DNA from 2 places in the Paenibacillus anseongensis genome. Region 1 is predicted to be linked to the other one. Evidence: riboswitches for the same ligand, from Rfam matches in the RefSeq annotation. Region 1 holds a riboswitch; the other holds the start of a gene.
The links. A riboswitch is a leader RNA that binds a small molecule or an ion and turns the genes downstream of it on or off. The one in region 1 is predicted to bind ZMP and ZTP.
Positions count from the first base shown of each region.

Region 2: linked by a shared signal. The riboswitch ahead of rpiB (ribose 5-phosphate isomerase B) and the one ahead of GON05_RS34425 (bifunctional 5,10-methylenetetrahydrofolate dehydrogenase/5,10-methenyltetrahydrofolate cyclohydrolase) in region 1 are both predicted to bind ZMP and ZTP.

Region 1 covers NZ_WSEM01000037.1:20,059-27,758, forward strand. Annotated here, with positions in the region: gene GON05_RS34405 (methyl-accepting chemotaxis protein) at 1-221, opposite strand, end outside; gene GON05_RS34410 (sensor domain-containing diguanylate cyclase) at 489-2,087, opposite strand; gene GON05_RS34415 (TolB family protein) at 2,207-3,445, opposite strand; gene GON05_RS34420 (CBO0543 family protein) at 3,579-4,034, opposite strand; gene GON05_RS34425 (bifunctional 5,10-methylenetetrahydrofolate dehydrogenase/5,10-methenyltetrahydrofolate cyclohydrolase) at 4,129-4,980, opposite strand; ZMP/ZTP riboswitch at 5,037-5,115, opposite strand; gene GON05_RS34430 (GNAT family N-acetyltransferase) at 5,232-5,648, shown strand; gene GON05_RS34435 (GNAT family N-acetyltransferase) at 5,701-6,156, opposite strand; gene GON05_RS38935 (hypothetical protein) at 7,673-7,700, shown strand, end outside.
Region 2 covers NZ_WSEM01000007.1:156,958-164,657, forward strand. Annotated here, with positions in the region: gene GON05_RS07765 (ABC transporter substrate-binding protein) at 1-777, opposite strand, end outside; gene GON05_RS07770 (MFS transporter) at 959-2,227, shown strand; gene GON05_RS07775 (serine hydroxymethyltransferase) at 2,287-3,537, opposite strand; gene GON05_RS07780 (TIGR01440 family protein) at 3,580-4,185, opposite strand; gene rpiB (ribose 5-phosphate isomerase B) at 4,197-4,655, opposite strand; ZMP/ZTP riboswitch at 4,758-4,838, opposite strand; gene GON05_RS07790 (low molecular weight protein arginine phosphatase) at 4,896-5,498, opposite strand; gene GON05_RS07795 (manganese efflux pump MntP) at 5,614-6,174, opposite strand; gene GON05_RS07800 (L-threonylcarbamoyladenylate synthase) at 6,239-7,306, opposite strand; gene spoIIR (stage II sporulation protein R) at 7,341-7,700, opposite strand, start outside.

The sequences.
Region 1 (7,700 bases):
AATATGATATAACCCCTTACCAAGGCTATACGTTTTTGTATATTTCCGCTTAGCTTTTCATCAATAATCAACTTCGTGACATCACTCGTTACGATTTGTTTGACACTCCCATTGAAAACGTTTACTTGCGTGTAAATAAAAACAGACATTACAACGAACAACACCAAAACAGCCGAGAAACCAAGTAAAATTTTAAGACGTAAACTCTTCAATTGCTTCATTGTCAGCTCTCCATCACTATTTTGTATTATATATACGACAGATTATATGATACATCTTTTACCACTAAAGATAAACTACTTTTTCAATCTGCTGTAATCCATTCTTTCATAAAAAACGATCGCTCCTGGTTCTTGGAAACCAGAGAGCGATCGTTGCAAAATACTTATTTTTTATTTTCCATTGCTTTGAGCAGCGTCGCTAGCATAATATTTTCAAAAACAAAAAGGCTGCCCAGAAGGTAATTTACCTTGTGAGACAACCTCTGTTTATTTCGTATGACTTGCTCCGTTACTCGCTACAGAAATCGCATTCTTCCCGCTCCTCTTCACCTCATACATGGCCTCGTCCGCCTTCTGCAGCAACCCTGTAAGATCTGAAGCATGGTCGGCGTATAGGCTCACTCCAGCGCTAAAAGAAACGGGAATCGACTTCTGATGGATGCGAAAAGGATTGGCAGAAAGCGGGAATAAGCGAGAATGCGCTTCCTCGTACACTTGCATTTGGGCCGAATCGAAAGGCATCAACAGGACAAATTCGTCCCCGCCGATTCTTCCCGCTAGATCTCCTGGCCTTGCATGCAGTTCCAACAAATCCGCGATATGTTTTAAATAGTCATCTCCAATCAAGTGCCCGTGCGTATCGTTCACGGTTTTGAAATTATCCAAGTCTATTAGAATGAGTGCGAATGGCTCGCCCGCAGCTATTTTAAGATTCGCATGCTCCTGCACGGCAGCCCGATTCAAGAGACCCGTGAGGGGATCATGGAAAGCCAAATGGCGATACTTCCTTTCCGACTCAACCAGTTGGCGTTCCGTAGCTTTCAGGGAGGTTATGTCCGTCATATTCAGGATGACCATTCCTTCCTCTGCACCTTCGATATTCTCCATGCTGACGATCATATCCAGCTGCGCTTGATCTTGAATGTTCAGTTTCATTTCCCACTGCCGATTCTTGGTTTCATTCATCTGAAACTCGTTCCATCGTTCTTTGAAACTCGTATCATCGTAAAATGATAGACTTGAGATCACATCGATGCGCTCCATGTCTTCCGTAAATAAGCCAAACAAACTCTTCGCGCGAGGATTCATCTCTTTGACAATCCCCTGCAGATCCAGAAGGAAGATTGCGGTCGGAGCGGATTGGAACAAGGTGTGAAACAGATCGCGGTAACTGGGCAAAAAGTCATATTTCGTAATGAGCCTTCTAAGCGACACCACCCACAGAAGAGTTCCGGAAAAATAAAGAGCAATTGAAACTGAACTCGTAATAACTGCTAGAGAGAGAAGGAAAGTCACGATAAGTATCCAGGCAAAAAGCGATAGTAATCCCGCCAAAAGCCGTATGAGCATCTTTTTACGTTTCACAAGTTGGGTAGTCAGCCAGGCAATTAACAAAATACCTACGGATAATAAAATATAACTTCCTACAAAAAAAACCGCTAAACCAAGCATAAGTGGACTTAAAGGACTAGGTCCATCTACCCTTGGAAGATAGAGATGTTGAGGACCAAAGATCAGCAGCATCAACGCCAACGAAAGCAGCGGAGTCAAATATATCCATAAGACAAATTGTCTTATTGTCGAACTCGTCTTACCCGCAACAAGCACACTAAGATGCACAAGGTTGCTAATCGTTAATAGCAGCATAGGAGCATTCCAAAAAAGCACAATTAAACTCTCATATCTGGGGAAAAGCGCTGTTTTGATATATTCACCTAGAAAATAAAAGAGTAATGAAAGCATAAGCAGCGAGGCCACGCGGTTCACCAGGTTTTGTTTATTCCGGGCATACATTGAAATAGCCATATAAAAAAACATATAGGACGGTAATAAAATCGTCAGAAAATCAAGCGATATTTCGTTCATCTGGAAGTCCTTTTCATCGAGATTAACCATATTATTTATCGTTTAATGTTATTCCAAATCTCATAAAAATACAACAACCCGAACGCTAGAAAAGCGAACGGGCAGCATGTAAATTAATGCTATCGGTGAGCGTCATACCAAGCTAAAACAGTGCTCCAGTTACTCCATCCATAATAAGGAACGCCTACATCCAATTGGGAAATCCAGATCTCTGCTTTGCTTCCATCCGGATTCGAGCTCCATACTTCCGCATGGTTTCCGTCAGAACGGATCCAGGTTAGTCTATTACTCTTCCTTAGCATGTACGGACCGAAGTCTCCGTTTTTTTCCGGAGGATGTGTGAGCTGCTTCTGCTCTTTATTTGAAAGGCTCAGCTGATATAAAGCGGGAAGCGGCCATACAGCATCCTCTTTGGATTCCTTGGACCTAGAAACAATGATCATGCGATCGTTTTCCCATGTAAAATCACGATCCGCATATCCTTGAGGCGTATAAGAAGCCGGTTTCAGAGCGGGCAGATCCTTGAGCTTCAAATGCTTATTCTGCACCGCAACTCGGCCTTCCCCTGCAATATAGGCGAGCCTTGCCTTCGTAGGCGACCAGGCAAACCATTGCGGGTAGTGAAGCATGTTATCCAATTGCTGGAACTGTTCGCCATCCGAAGACAACACGCATAACGCATTGCCGTCCGCCGACAAAGATGCCGTTGGATGCGCAGTAAACGAGATCCATTTCTTATCACTGGACCATTTGAATACGCTTGTGCCAACAGCGAAAAAGCCAGGCGACTCCGTAGGAAGCGTATAAAAATGCTTACTCTTATTGGGGTCCATTTTGGCGTCGGCCGGAACCATATACAATTCCACATTCGTCCAACCGGATGGCCGTAGCTGAGCAGGTGAAGATACCAGAAATCCACTACCATCAGGTACCCATGAGTAGTTATCCACACCCAGAGTTACATTCTTAAAGGGGTCCACTTTATCGCGGCCAATCTTTGCAGTATTCAGAACGCCATCTATTTTAAAAGCAAGATCATTCCTATTGGGAGACCACTGGAAATTGTCGCCGCCTGGATAGACGCGATTATGTTTTTTCGCCTCCAAGCTGTACACCCATATCTCATGCTGCTGTTCGCCAAGAGCAAGTGAGTAGGCAATGAACTTCCCGTCTGCCGACCATTTGGGCTCGCTTACCTTTTGATGTAGCGTAACTTGCAGCTCTTTATCGTCTTTTTTGACCCATAGATCGCCGCCGCGTACGAACGCAGCTTGTATAGATTGCCTTGGTTCAGCAAATCCGACATTTGCGCATAAAACTGAAAACACCAGGCTAATGAACAACATTTTAATTTTCATTGGTTGCCCCCTTTTCAAATCGTTCAGAAATATTTTTAGCAGGTTGATCCAAATTATTCCTCAAGGAAGAACAGCAAAAAAACGCCTAACAACTCCCTATGACCACTGGCCAGAAGAGCAAATTAAGCGTTTTTCATTTCCAATAACCGTACCTTACCAAAAGCCTGTAATACAAATAGACTAGGCTATAAGCAAGTATATAGGATACAAAGGTCCAACCTATATTCCAATGATTGCTGTATTCTACTTTCCCAAAAATAAACGCCAAATATTCCAGCGCAGTCGTAGCCAAGCAAAAACAGCCTATTTTCAAAAGCGCATGCTGATTATTTTTTCGAATCCAATAAATCATATAGCCGGCCATAATGGGATAAAGCCCAATATCAAGCGGCAGTGCTGAAAGTGTCTCATCATTCTCAATCAATGGGGTAAAATCCCAAAAATCCAAATGATACCCTGTATCATTGATTAAGCTAGATATCGTGACCGTTATTGGAAAGATTAGAAACACAATAATTCGGGACTTCCTGTACAGATAAATGCCAAACACCCAGGGGATGAGAAAGCCTGCAATAATGTTAAATAACATGATGTTCACCTCTTTACTCTAGATCCCCTAGTATGACCAGTTGTCGGTGAAAATATGATGTTTACAAAACGTTGCAGGCACAGGTGCTCTACACTTATCGCTTGTTTGCTATGTTTTCAGCCGCATCGACCGTATGTTTGAGCAAGGTTGCAATGGTCACTGGACCAACCCCGGCAGGAACGGGTGTAATGGCCGAAGCCACCTCCCAACAAGCGTCATAATCAACATCGCCTATGTTTCCAGGATTGTAACCTGCATCTAAGACAATTGCGCCTGGTTTTAGCCAATCGCCTTGAACAAATCGAGGTTTACCCACAGCAGCTACAACAATATCTCCCAGACGAACGATATCGGCCAAATTCGCTGTTTTCGAGTGGCAGGTCGTAACGGTTGCGTTCTTATTTAGCAGCATCATAGAGACAGGCTTGCCGAGAATTGGACTTCTTCCAATGACAACAGCATGTTTGCCTTCGACCGGAATTTCATAATAGTCTAAAATAGCCATAATCGCCGCCGGCGTACAGGATGGGAACTCGGCAAATCCAAAAGCATTTTGAGCAAATCCCAACGTCGTGACGCCATCGACATCTTTATCGATATGAATCGCCTCAAAAGCTGCCCTTTCATCAATATGCTTCGGGACCGGGTGCTGCAACAAGATCCCATGCACGCTGTTGTCATCATTAAGCTTGTTAATTGCTGCAATTAACTCCTCTGTAGTCGTGTGTTCAGGAAGAACAACACGAATAGATTGAATCCCCAGTCGCTTGCACGCGTTTCCTTTCATCCGTACGTAAGTCGCTGAAGCAGGATCGTCGCCGACCAACACGGTCGCTAGACAAGGAACGATGCCTTGATCGGACAAGTTTTTGATTCTGTTGCTCAGTGATGCCTTCATGGCGTCTGCGACCCGGTTACCATCCAAGATTAATGTTTCTGCTGACATTTCAATCATCCCTTTTGAGTAAATTTGAAACGCAAAAAGGTAAGGGGATCTCCCCTTACCTCTGCCCAGGCGTACGGCTGATTATCTATGTGCTCCCTCATGGTTCCCCATGTTCCGCCAGTCACACACAGTTACTTGTATGAAAATATAATAACAACTATAGCGATAGTTTTCAATGCTCTCTTCCAATTTGCCTGCAAGAATAGGATAATCAAATGGAGTTAAACCTTGTGTCAAAGGAGAATTAATTGATGTCCATTATTCGGGAAATGACCATTGAGGATTATGATCAGGCCTTTATACTCTGGAGTCAAATTGAGGGTCTTGTCTTAAGTGAGGCGGATTCAAAACCTAATATCGCAAGCTATCTGCAGCGAAATCAAGGATTTTGTTTCGTATGCGAAGCGGACAATCAGGTGGTTGGAACTATTTTGGCTGGGCACGATGGCAGAAGAGGATTTATCTATCATCTAGCTGTGAATCCAGAATATCGCAAACAAAGGATCGGTCATCGTCTTGTAGAAGCGAGTCTTGCGCAGTTAAGAGAAATAGGCATTGAGAAATGTCACATTTTTGTACTCGAAAATAATGATTTGGGCCATTCTTTCTGGACGGCTGCAGGTTGGGAAAAAAGAAGCGGATTTTTGGTTTATTCGAAAACCCCTTGAAGCGGCGAAAAAAAAAGGCTGTCCAGACCTGTTGGTCCAGCAGCCTTTTTTTCTATAATTTCAAAGTCATAAATGAACTAAGCGGGTCTTCTGTGTAATCCGCAAACGGCTGGCAATACTCGAACCCGGATTTTTCATACAGTTTTCTTGCCGGCTCGAAGGCTTCAAAGGAGCCAGTTTCCAGACTTAAACGCTGATAACCACGTCGCTTGGCTTCCCCGATGATGTGCTCAAGAAGCTGTTTCGCAACCCCTTTTCTAAGATGTGCAGAAGAAGTTCGCATGGATTTTATCTCACCGTGTCCGGGTTCAAGTTCTTTCATTGCGCCGCAGCCTGCTAATTGCCCTTGGTCCCAGGCACTCCAGAACGTAACTTCCGGTTTTTTGAGCCCATCAATATTCAGGGCATGCATGCTTTCCGGTGGTGAAAGCTCTGACATTCCTTTCAGATGCTCCAGAATTAATCCCCTTACCTCAGGACCCGTTAAATCATCAACCTTAATATCCAACACAGCCATCGTGAATCTCTCCTTCTCATTACTCTCTATTTCTAAGTTATATTTTACATGAATTCGCCTAAGGTCAAAACCTTTTTTGTAAAGGAAATTTTAAGTGAAAACCTAACGGATTAAACACCGAAAACCTAACCGACTAAACATCGAAACCTAACCGACTAAACATCGAAACCTAACCGACTAAACACCGGCAAGCTTGATGTTAAGACTCTTCGCACCGTCCCATCACACTACTCACCAGATCAGCCAACTCCGCCTCACCTGTCAAAGACAAATTATACTGGAGCGGCTGGCGGGGCCTCCCCGGGACCAGGGCCTGAAGCCGAGGTTGAGGCTCGGCCTTATGGAACTACAGGGCGCTATTTCTGCGAAATGAGCCCTTTTACGCATGGGAGGGGAACTACGGGCCCTTATTTCAACGGATTAGGCTGAATGTCAGCCAAAAACATTGAAATAAAGCCCTGTAGTTCCCCACAACTTTGAAATGGACCGATAGGGCAGAAATAGTGCCCTCAGGTTCCGCTATGAGATGCAAAGAGCGAGTATGGTGGGCAGCCTCTGCACTTAGGAACTGGAGCGGCTGCCGGCCGTCATTGCCAACCGTTGGGTAAGGCGGAGCTATCGGGGCCGGTCCCGGGACCAGGGCTCGAGGCCGAGGTTGAGACTCGGTCTAGGGGAACTAAGGGGCGCTATTTCTGCGAAATGAGCCATTTTACGCACGAAGGGGAACTACGGTCCCTTATTTCAACGGATTAGGCTGAAAGTCAGCCAAAAACGTTGAAATAAAGCCCTATAGTTCCCCACAACTTTGAAATGGACCGATAGGGCAGAAATAGCGCCCTCAGGTTCCGCTATGAGATATATGCTGTGCAACGACAATCCACTAAGCCGCCCCAAACTACGGTAGATGAAAAACTACCGTTAATCTTCCCTGCTCAGTAGCAGGGAACGAAATAACGGTAGAAGTTCCAGCTAAATCATCGGTAGGAGATGACAATTGGCTATACTTGGCATAATTAACGCCAATAAATCCAGCTACTTAGGAAAAAGTGGAACAATCGCAGCAAATAGCAGGAGGAATCGGCGTTAAAGCTTAGCAATCGCCTGTACCTCACCGACAAGCGCCGCAAAAGAAGCAATCGCTCTCGTTAAATCCGCGCGATCGGCTGTCATGCAATTAAAGCCAACTCCCCGTTGTATTTTTTACAACATACAGATTTTTTTTCGCTGCAATCTCATCTTCATTGCACAAAATACAATCATTTGAACCCGAAATGACAAAAAAGTGCCCATTTCATGCGAAATGGTTGTATAAACTACAACATAGACGAGTAAAAAGCCAGATAGACCCCCATTTGGTTGTACAAACTGCAATATAGTGCAGTGTGGCACCAAGGAGTAATTCCCCACAACTTTGAAATGGACCGATAAGGCAGAAATAGCGCCCTCAGATTCCGCTATGTGATGCAAACAGTCAGTAAGATGGGCAGCCTCTTCACTTTGACCGAAAATGCGGCCATTGCTTCGAGCGGACAATC
Region 2 (7,700 bases), on a different contig from region 1:
CGGCGCAGCAAGTTCCATGCGAACCGTCAGCCTGTCGACGGCGCGAATATCCTTGACGGAATTCAACAGCCACCGATTCGGCGAATCCTCTGTGCCCAGTGAGCGCAGCCGGTTGAATGAAAACACAACATCGTCCGCCGTCAGCTCCCGGCCATGATGGAATCTCACTCTTTTCCGCAAATAGAAAGTCCATACCGTCGCATCCGCATTGCATTCCCACTCATGAGCCAAGCCAGGCTCCAGGCTGCCGCAAAGCGGATTGAAATAGAGCAGCGTGTCAAAGGCTTGCTTCACAAAATGCAGGTCCCGCGAGAACAGCACATCGACAGGGTCAAGCGTCAGCACGCGAATCTGCATCGGCAGCCTCAGCGTTTCAGGATTTCCGGAATCGCAATTGCCTTTATATCCGAAATAACTGCCGAGCCAGGCCAAGAACCGATCCATGACACTCCCGTCCAAACCTTCCATTTGAAACAAACTCATCGCATGGTTCAAGTTTCCTTGTTCAACATGGATCTTCGCTTCCGCCATCAGCACATCTTCCGCTGGAACCAGAAATCGAATCATCGAGCGGTGTCCACGGCCTCGTCCCGGCGTCCAGACGATCCAACCCATTTCGCTCATTTTGCGAATCAAAATTTTTACATTGCGCTCCGTACAATACAGGTAACCGGCAATTTCTTCTACGGAGACTGGCACGTCCATATACGTGTGGGGGATCTGTAAAACACGCGTTACTGATGTTTTCAACTGCGCATATTGTAAGGCAAGCTGCATGAAAGTCCCCTCCTTTACACGAATTACCAAAGAGTATAGTTGCGCCTTGCCATTTCGTCAACAGCCTGCAGGAGGGATAAAAGGTGAAAGTTTTCCAAAGCTCTGTACACTTTTTAACTCATTGTCATTTGTTATGATGGGGGAACAGAAATTGACGACACTAGGAAACAGGTGATGGCGCATGACATTCTTTCAATTCCATCCTAATGTGCGACTGCGCATTGCTCTAAGCTTTCTGACCAACATCCTCAGCAATATGGTTATTCCATTCATGTCGATTTACTTTGCACGTACACTCGGCACAACCATCGCCGGCACAGCGACAACTATCTCCATTGCTGTGGCTCTAATCAGCGCCACGATCGGTGGTCATTACGCAGACCGGGTCGGCCGCAAAAAAATGATGCTTATCGGGGAAGGCGTTGCCCTTCTGGCTTATACGATCATGACCTTCGCTAATTCGCCAATCTGGCATTCCGCAGCACTGACGCTCATCATGACAGTGATCAGTACGGCCTCTTGGGGCCTAAGCAAACCTGCTGTTGAGGCCATGCTGATTGATGTATCAGGACCTGATACCCGTAAAGCCATCTATCGGATAAATTATTGGTCCAATAACCTGGCCATTTCCGTTGCAGGGATGATCGGCGGTTTCTTCTTTAGCGACTATCTCTTTGAGCTTTTGTTCGTTGCTAGCGGAATGTCACTTGTTGCGCTGCTGGTGACCGCCTTTTTCATGACAGAAACGATGCCGGCCGAGGTGACTAGCGGGGAGGAAGAAGCGCACCCTTCTAAACGTATCTCGATGTATCACCGTTATAAAGAGGTGCTGAGCGACCGCAGATTCCTCATTTATCTAATCTCGAGTGTGCTCATCGTATCCGTAGAAATGAATTTAAACGGGTATATCGGCATCCGGCTCGCTCAAGATATTCATCACACGCCTTGGTTTCCCGGTATGTCCGCCACCATCGACGGTCTGCCTCTCGTTGGCGTTCTACGCACAGAGAATACACTCGCCGTCGTGCTGCTCTCCCTCTTTGTTGGGCGGCTGCTCAAGGGAAACTCCGACACCAGGATGATGCTGTTCGCCATGTTTCTGAACGTAGCCGGCTATACATATCTCGTATTCGGTAGTCAACCGATCATGCTCATGCTGCTAATGCTTGTTGCCACCATAGGTGAGCTGACCTATGTGCCTATAAAACAAGCGCTGCTTGTACAGCTTGTTCCCGATCACGCCCGCAGCTCCTATATGGCGCTCAGCAGCATGACGAACCGCGTTGCCATTATGCTTAGCGGACTAAACATGATCATCGGCGGTTTTCTGCCATCCGGGGCCATGGCGCTGTTTATTCTGCTAACCGGCGTCGCGGGCATTGGCTTGATGGCGACCATTCTGCCGAGCCTGAAGGAAGCAGAGCAGAAGGTACATCATGCGGCAGTATAAAAAAAGGGCTGTACCAAGAGGTCTTAGACGACCTTCTGGTACAGCCCTTTCTATTTTGATTAGTAAGTTAAACCTGCGTACAACGGATATTGCGCCGTCAAATCTTTCACCATGCCGCGAGCTTTCTCAAGAACAGCCTCATCTTTCGGGCTTTTCAATGTAATTGCAATCACTTTCGCGATTGTTTGCATCGCTTCTACGCCCATGCCGCGGGATGTTACAGCCGGTGTGCCCAAACGGATACCGCTTGTGATGAACGGGCTTGTTGGGTCGAAAGGAATCGCGTTTTTGTTCGCTGTGATACCAATCTCGTCAAGTACGTGCTCAGCATCTTTACCTGTGATGTTCAGGTTGCGCAGATCAACCAGCATCAAGTGGTTATCCGTACCGCCGGAAACAAGGTTAATGCCTTCAGCTGTCAATGCAGTCGCCAATGCTTGCGCGTTGTCGATGACGTTTTGACCGTAAGTTTTGAATTCCGGTTGCAGAGCTTCACCGAAGGAAACGGCTTTTGCAGCAATCGTATGCATCAAAGGACCGCCTTGGGAACCAGGGAATACAGCTTTATCAATCGCAGCTGCCCAAGCTTTGCGCGTAAGAATCATACCGCCGCGAGGACCGCGAAGCGTTTTGTGCGTTGTAGTTGTAACGAAATGTGCATGCGGCACTGGGTTCGGGTGCAAGCCAGCAGCAACTAGACCGGCAATATGCGCCATGTCAACGAAGAACAATGCGCCTACATCGTTAGCGATGGATGCTAGTGCTTCGAAATCAATCGTGCGCGGGTAAGCACTTGCGCCAGCAACTAACATGCGAGGCTTATGTTTGAAAGCCGCTTTACGAACATCGTCGTAGTCGATGCGGAAATCTTTTTCACTTACACCGTAAGCCACGAAGTTGTAAAGAATACCGGAAGCATTAACAGGGCTGCCATGTGTTAAGTGACCGCCGTGTGCCAGGTTCATACCCAGAACAGTGTCGCCAGGGTTAAGAGCTGCCAAGTATACAGCCATATTCGCTTGTGCACCAGAGTGCGGTTGAACGTTCGCATGTTCAGCTCCGAAAAGCTCTTTCGCGCGGTCGCGAGCGATATCTTCTACGATATCTACGTATTCGCAGCCGCCGTAGTATCTTTTGCCTGGGTAACCTTCTGCGTATTTGTTAGTCAGTACTGTACCCATCGCTTCAAGCACAGCTTGGCTAACGATGTTTTCAGAAGCGATAAGCTCAATTTTGTCGCGTTGACGACCAAGTTCTAGGTTCATAGCTTCTACGATTTTTGGATCTTGTTTACTTAGAAAGTTTGTCATATGGAATTCCTCCTAAAAGATAATTTATATCTATAAGTTAACCTAGCAATCCGCATCTGGCGCGGCTTGCTGATAGAGCTGCTCGGCAGCCTCAGGTGTGTAGACAGCTCTTGTTCCGCCAATCAATTTAGGCCGTGTAAAAGCCATGGTCACATAGGCATGACCCATATTCCGCACGGGCGGCCGTGCTGGCACAGCAACCCGCCGCAAATGCATCCCGATCAGCGTACTGCCAATATCGATCCCGGCATGCGCTTGGATCGTCTCGACAACTATGGGCTTTGTGAAGTGGCGGTAGGCGTAGGAGGCCATAGAACCGCCGGCTTTTGGCACGGGAATCACCGACACAGGCTCAAGCTGAGGGGAAATCGCGAAGAGATCTTCCTCGATGACAAGCGCGCGGTTCAAATGTTCGCAGCACTGAAAAGCCAAGTGCAAACCGAACTCGCGGCTAATGCGCTGCGCCGTTTCAAAAATCGGCCGCGCTGCATCCAACGTCCCCGACGTCCCAATCCGATGACCGAGAATCTCACTCGTGCTTGTACCAATGACCAGAATGTGACCTGGCCGTAGATTGCCCACCTTTACCAACTCGCGAAGATTTGCTTCCAAATCTTCTGCAATCGTGTGAAGTATGGAATTTGTCATGGTGGCCACCCTTATGGATGAATCGCGAAGCGATCTTCGATGCTTTGCACCTTGTTAATGCGGTTCTGGTGACGGACACCTTGGGAAAACTCTGTTTCCAGCCAAATTTTCACGATTTCCTCGGCAACACCCGGTCCGATGACACGCTCGCCTAAAGCAAGTACATTCGTATCATTGTGCTCCCGTGTGGCTTTAGCAGAAAATAGATCATGAACCAGCGCGCAACGGATGCCTGGAACCTTATTCGCAGCGATCGACATCCCGATGCCTGTTCCACAGATCAGAATTCCTTTGTCTGCTTCCCCGGAAACCACATCTTCACAAACCTTCAGCGCATAATCCGGATAATCAACGGAATCTGCACAGCTGCATCCATAATCTATGACCTGATGGCCCAAGGATTCAATAAAAGGAATAATAACATCTTTCAAACGATAGCCTGCATGATCCGCACCTAACGCAATTTTCATGGATAGAACGCTCCTTTGCTTGTTCGAATTCGACCCTTCTATTATATCCCAAAGTCCACCAGAAAACGAAAAAAAGAGCGGACACGCTGAAATAGCGCGTTGCTCTTTTGCCCAGGCGACCGGCCGTATAGCTCAATGCTCCATTGTGGTTACTCCCACTCGTCGCCAGTTACATTGAGTCTTGCTTGATAAATCCATCTTATCGCATTATGCACGAGGTGTAAAGATGTCTTTCGCAAATCATTTCCCAGACTGCGAATCCTCTTTCCGCTCGCGCAGCTTTTTAACCAATTTATCTAAACTCCCGCTGATTTCATTCGCTGTTTGCCGGTAAACCTCTATAGGGCCTCCGAACGGGTCAGAAATATCGTAATCCGGAATGGCATCTTCCAACAGATAAATCCGATTTCGTTCTTCAACGGTTACTGTTTGTGAAAGAGCCTGCTTAAGCTGAAGCTCCGTGACCAACTTCTCTCTCTCCTCAATCGCTTGAAGGATACGCTGATCGTCCTCTACATATTCTTTGAGTGTAAAAATCTTATCAATGGCGCCCGGATACCGCTGAATAACTGAACGTTTATGCCCCATCGTCATTGTCAAAATGAGATCAGCCCACTTCACCTCAGACTCCTGAATCGCTAGTGAACGAATGGGCTCTTTGAACCCTGCCTCCTGCAGCAGTGTCGCACTATTTCGGGAGATCGAAGCGCCCGTCATCGCGGATACGCCAGCTGAACGAACTTCTGCCGCAAGTCCTTCTTGGTGCACCCTGATACGCAGCAAACCTTCGGCTAATGGACTGCGGCACGTATTTCCTGTACAGACAAATAGAATTCGCAACATGAGACCCTCCTCAGAGTTTTGCATAGCAAAACTTTCTTCGTAAGCGTAGGCTGAGTTTTGTGGTAACAAAACTTTCTTCGTAAACATAGGCAGAGCCTGCTCCGCCTCTATTGTATCATAGCAAAAACTTGATCCCAAACGCGAGCAGAATTAGCCCGCCAAACGCTTCGCCATATTCGCCAACCCAGCCGTTCACCCGTCTGCCAACCAATAAACCAGCTACAGAGAGTAGCGCTCCGAACAAACCAAATACAAGCACGGTTAACAGGATATCCGTCGCAAACATGCCTAAGGATACACCTACTGAGAACGAATCTATACTTACACTAAGCGCAAAAATCGTAAGCCCCCATAAAGATCTATGATCAAAAGAGGTTGCTTCCTCTCCACGGATCGAACTATACACCATATGGGAGCCCAAAAGAATGAGCAAACATCCGCCGGCGGCAGTAGCCACATTGCCAAGCAGAAGCGAGACATATTGTCCCATAAATATGCCCATTAACGGCATTATGATATGAAAAATACCGATCACCATGCTTATTTTAAAAATATCCAATAAGCGAATCCCCTTCATGCCGATACCGATCCCTAAGGAAAAAGCATCCAAACCCAAAGCTATCGCCATGATGAAGATAGTGATGAGCTGCCCAAATTCAACACCAGTTACGAGCATAAGTGCTGTCCCCCTTGTCCGCTTTCTTAACCAAGATATGCGGACAAACTGGGAATCATGCTAGCTAAACACGTACAAGCCGGTGACCGGCTGCCTTGCGCAGGCGGTTCATAATGGCCTGACCAATCCCCGTTTCCGGGCAGCCTTCTGCAGCAATATATTCAATCCCTTGCTGATCAAATCGCCTTAATGCAGCGTAAAGCTCCTGAGCAATCTTCTCTGGTTCTGCTAACGAGCCGCAGGCAATGACCAAATCAGCTTCAAACAGAAAAACCCTTTCCTCAAAAGTAAGAATTCCCGTTGATTCCCCTCGTTCTTTAGCGGCTTGAATGTCACGCTGAATCCAAGCGGCCACTGCTTCAGCATTGTCTCCGTATACAATATGCATGTATCCCTTCGGCGCATAATGTGTGTACTTCATCCCCGGAGCACGAGGCGTTTCTGAAACCTGCACATCTTCCCGCTCAGGCTCATGAATTCGAATAGCCGGCAGGGCGGACTGCAGCTGCTCTGCCGTAACGCCGCCTGGACGCAAAATATACAGCTCACCATCAACAAGCTGAATCACCGTCGACTCAACACCGACCCCCGTGCCGCCGCCATCCACAATACCACCGATTCGACCGTCCAGATCTTCTTCAACATGTGACGCCAGCGTTGGACTCGGTCGGCCAGAACTGTTGGCGCTTGGGGCTGCGATAGGAAGTGCTGCTTTCCGGAGCAGCTCCAGAGCAACAGGATGATCAGGTATACGAATGCCTACCGTCTTAAGACCGGCAGTCACCAACGGCGAAATGCCGCCTGTTTTCACAGGCAGCACGATGGTAAGAGGCCCAGGCCAGAAAGCTTCCATAAGCCTACGATGATCAGGCGTGACACTATCAGGTTCAATGAGAGCTGAGAGCTGCCCCGCATCCGCTATGTGGACGATCAATGGATTATCCGACGGCCGTCCTTTTGCTGAGAAAATACGCTCTACCGCAGAGGTATTCGTAGCATCAGCACCAAGCCCGTATACCGTTTCTGTAGGGAAAGCTACGGTATCCCCGTCCCGCAAAAGCGCTGCGGCATCTGATAATTCTTCCCCCCTGCTACCTACCGTATCCGGGTCTACTTTCCAGTACTTTGTCACGATCTATCATCCTTACTTCCAAAATGAATTCAAGTTAACTAAACCATGATACGATTTTTTTAGTCATTTCCCAGATGAAAAACTTCACTTTAGGCTGCGAGTCTTCAGTCGCATCAGCAAGGACAGGCTGCGCTTGCGCTTCCATACTTGCTTTCTGCTTAACCGTTGGCTGGGCTGCTTTACTGTCTTTTGCTGCAGGTGCAGGTGTAGACGAAGTTTTCAATTTGTCTTGGCCTTCTGTTTTCGCTACAACAGCGGCGGTTGCCACCGCTTCTCCTGAAACAGAATCTACAAAGCAAAGCGGTGGAAACAACACGCACCACCAATTCTGACCTTCCCCGCTGCCAATCGTTACACGAAGCGCCTCATAGTCACCCGCAGGGTAAACTTCATT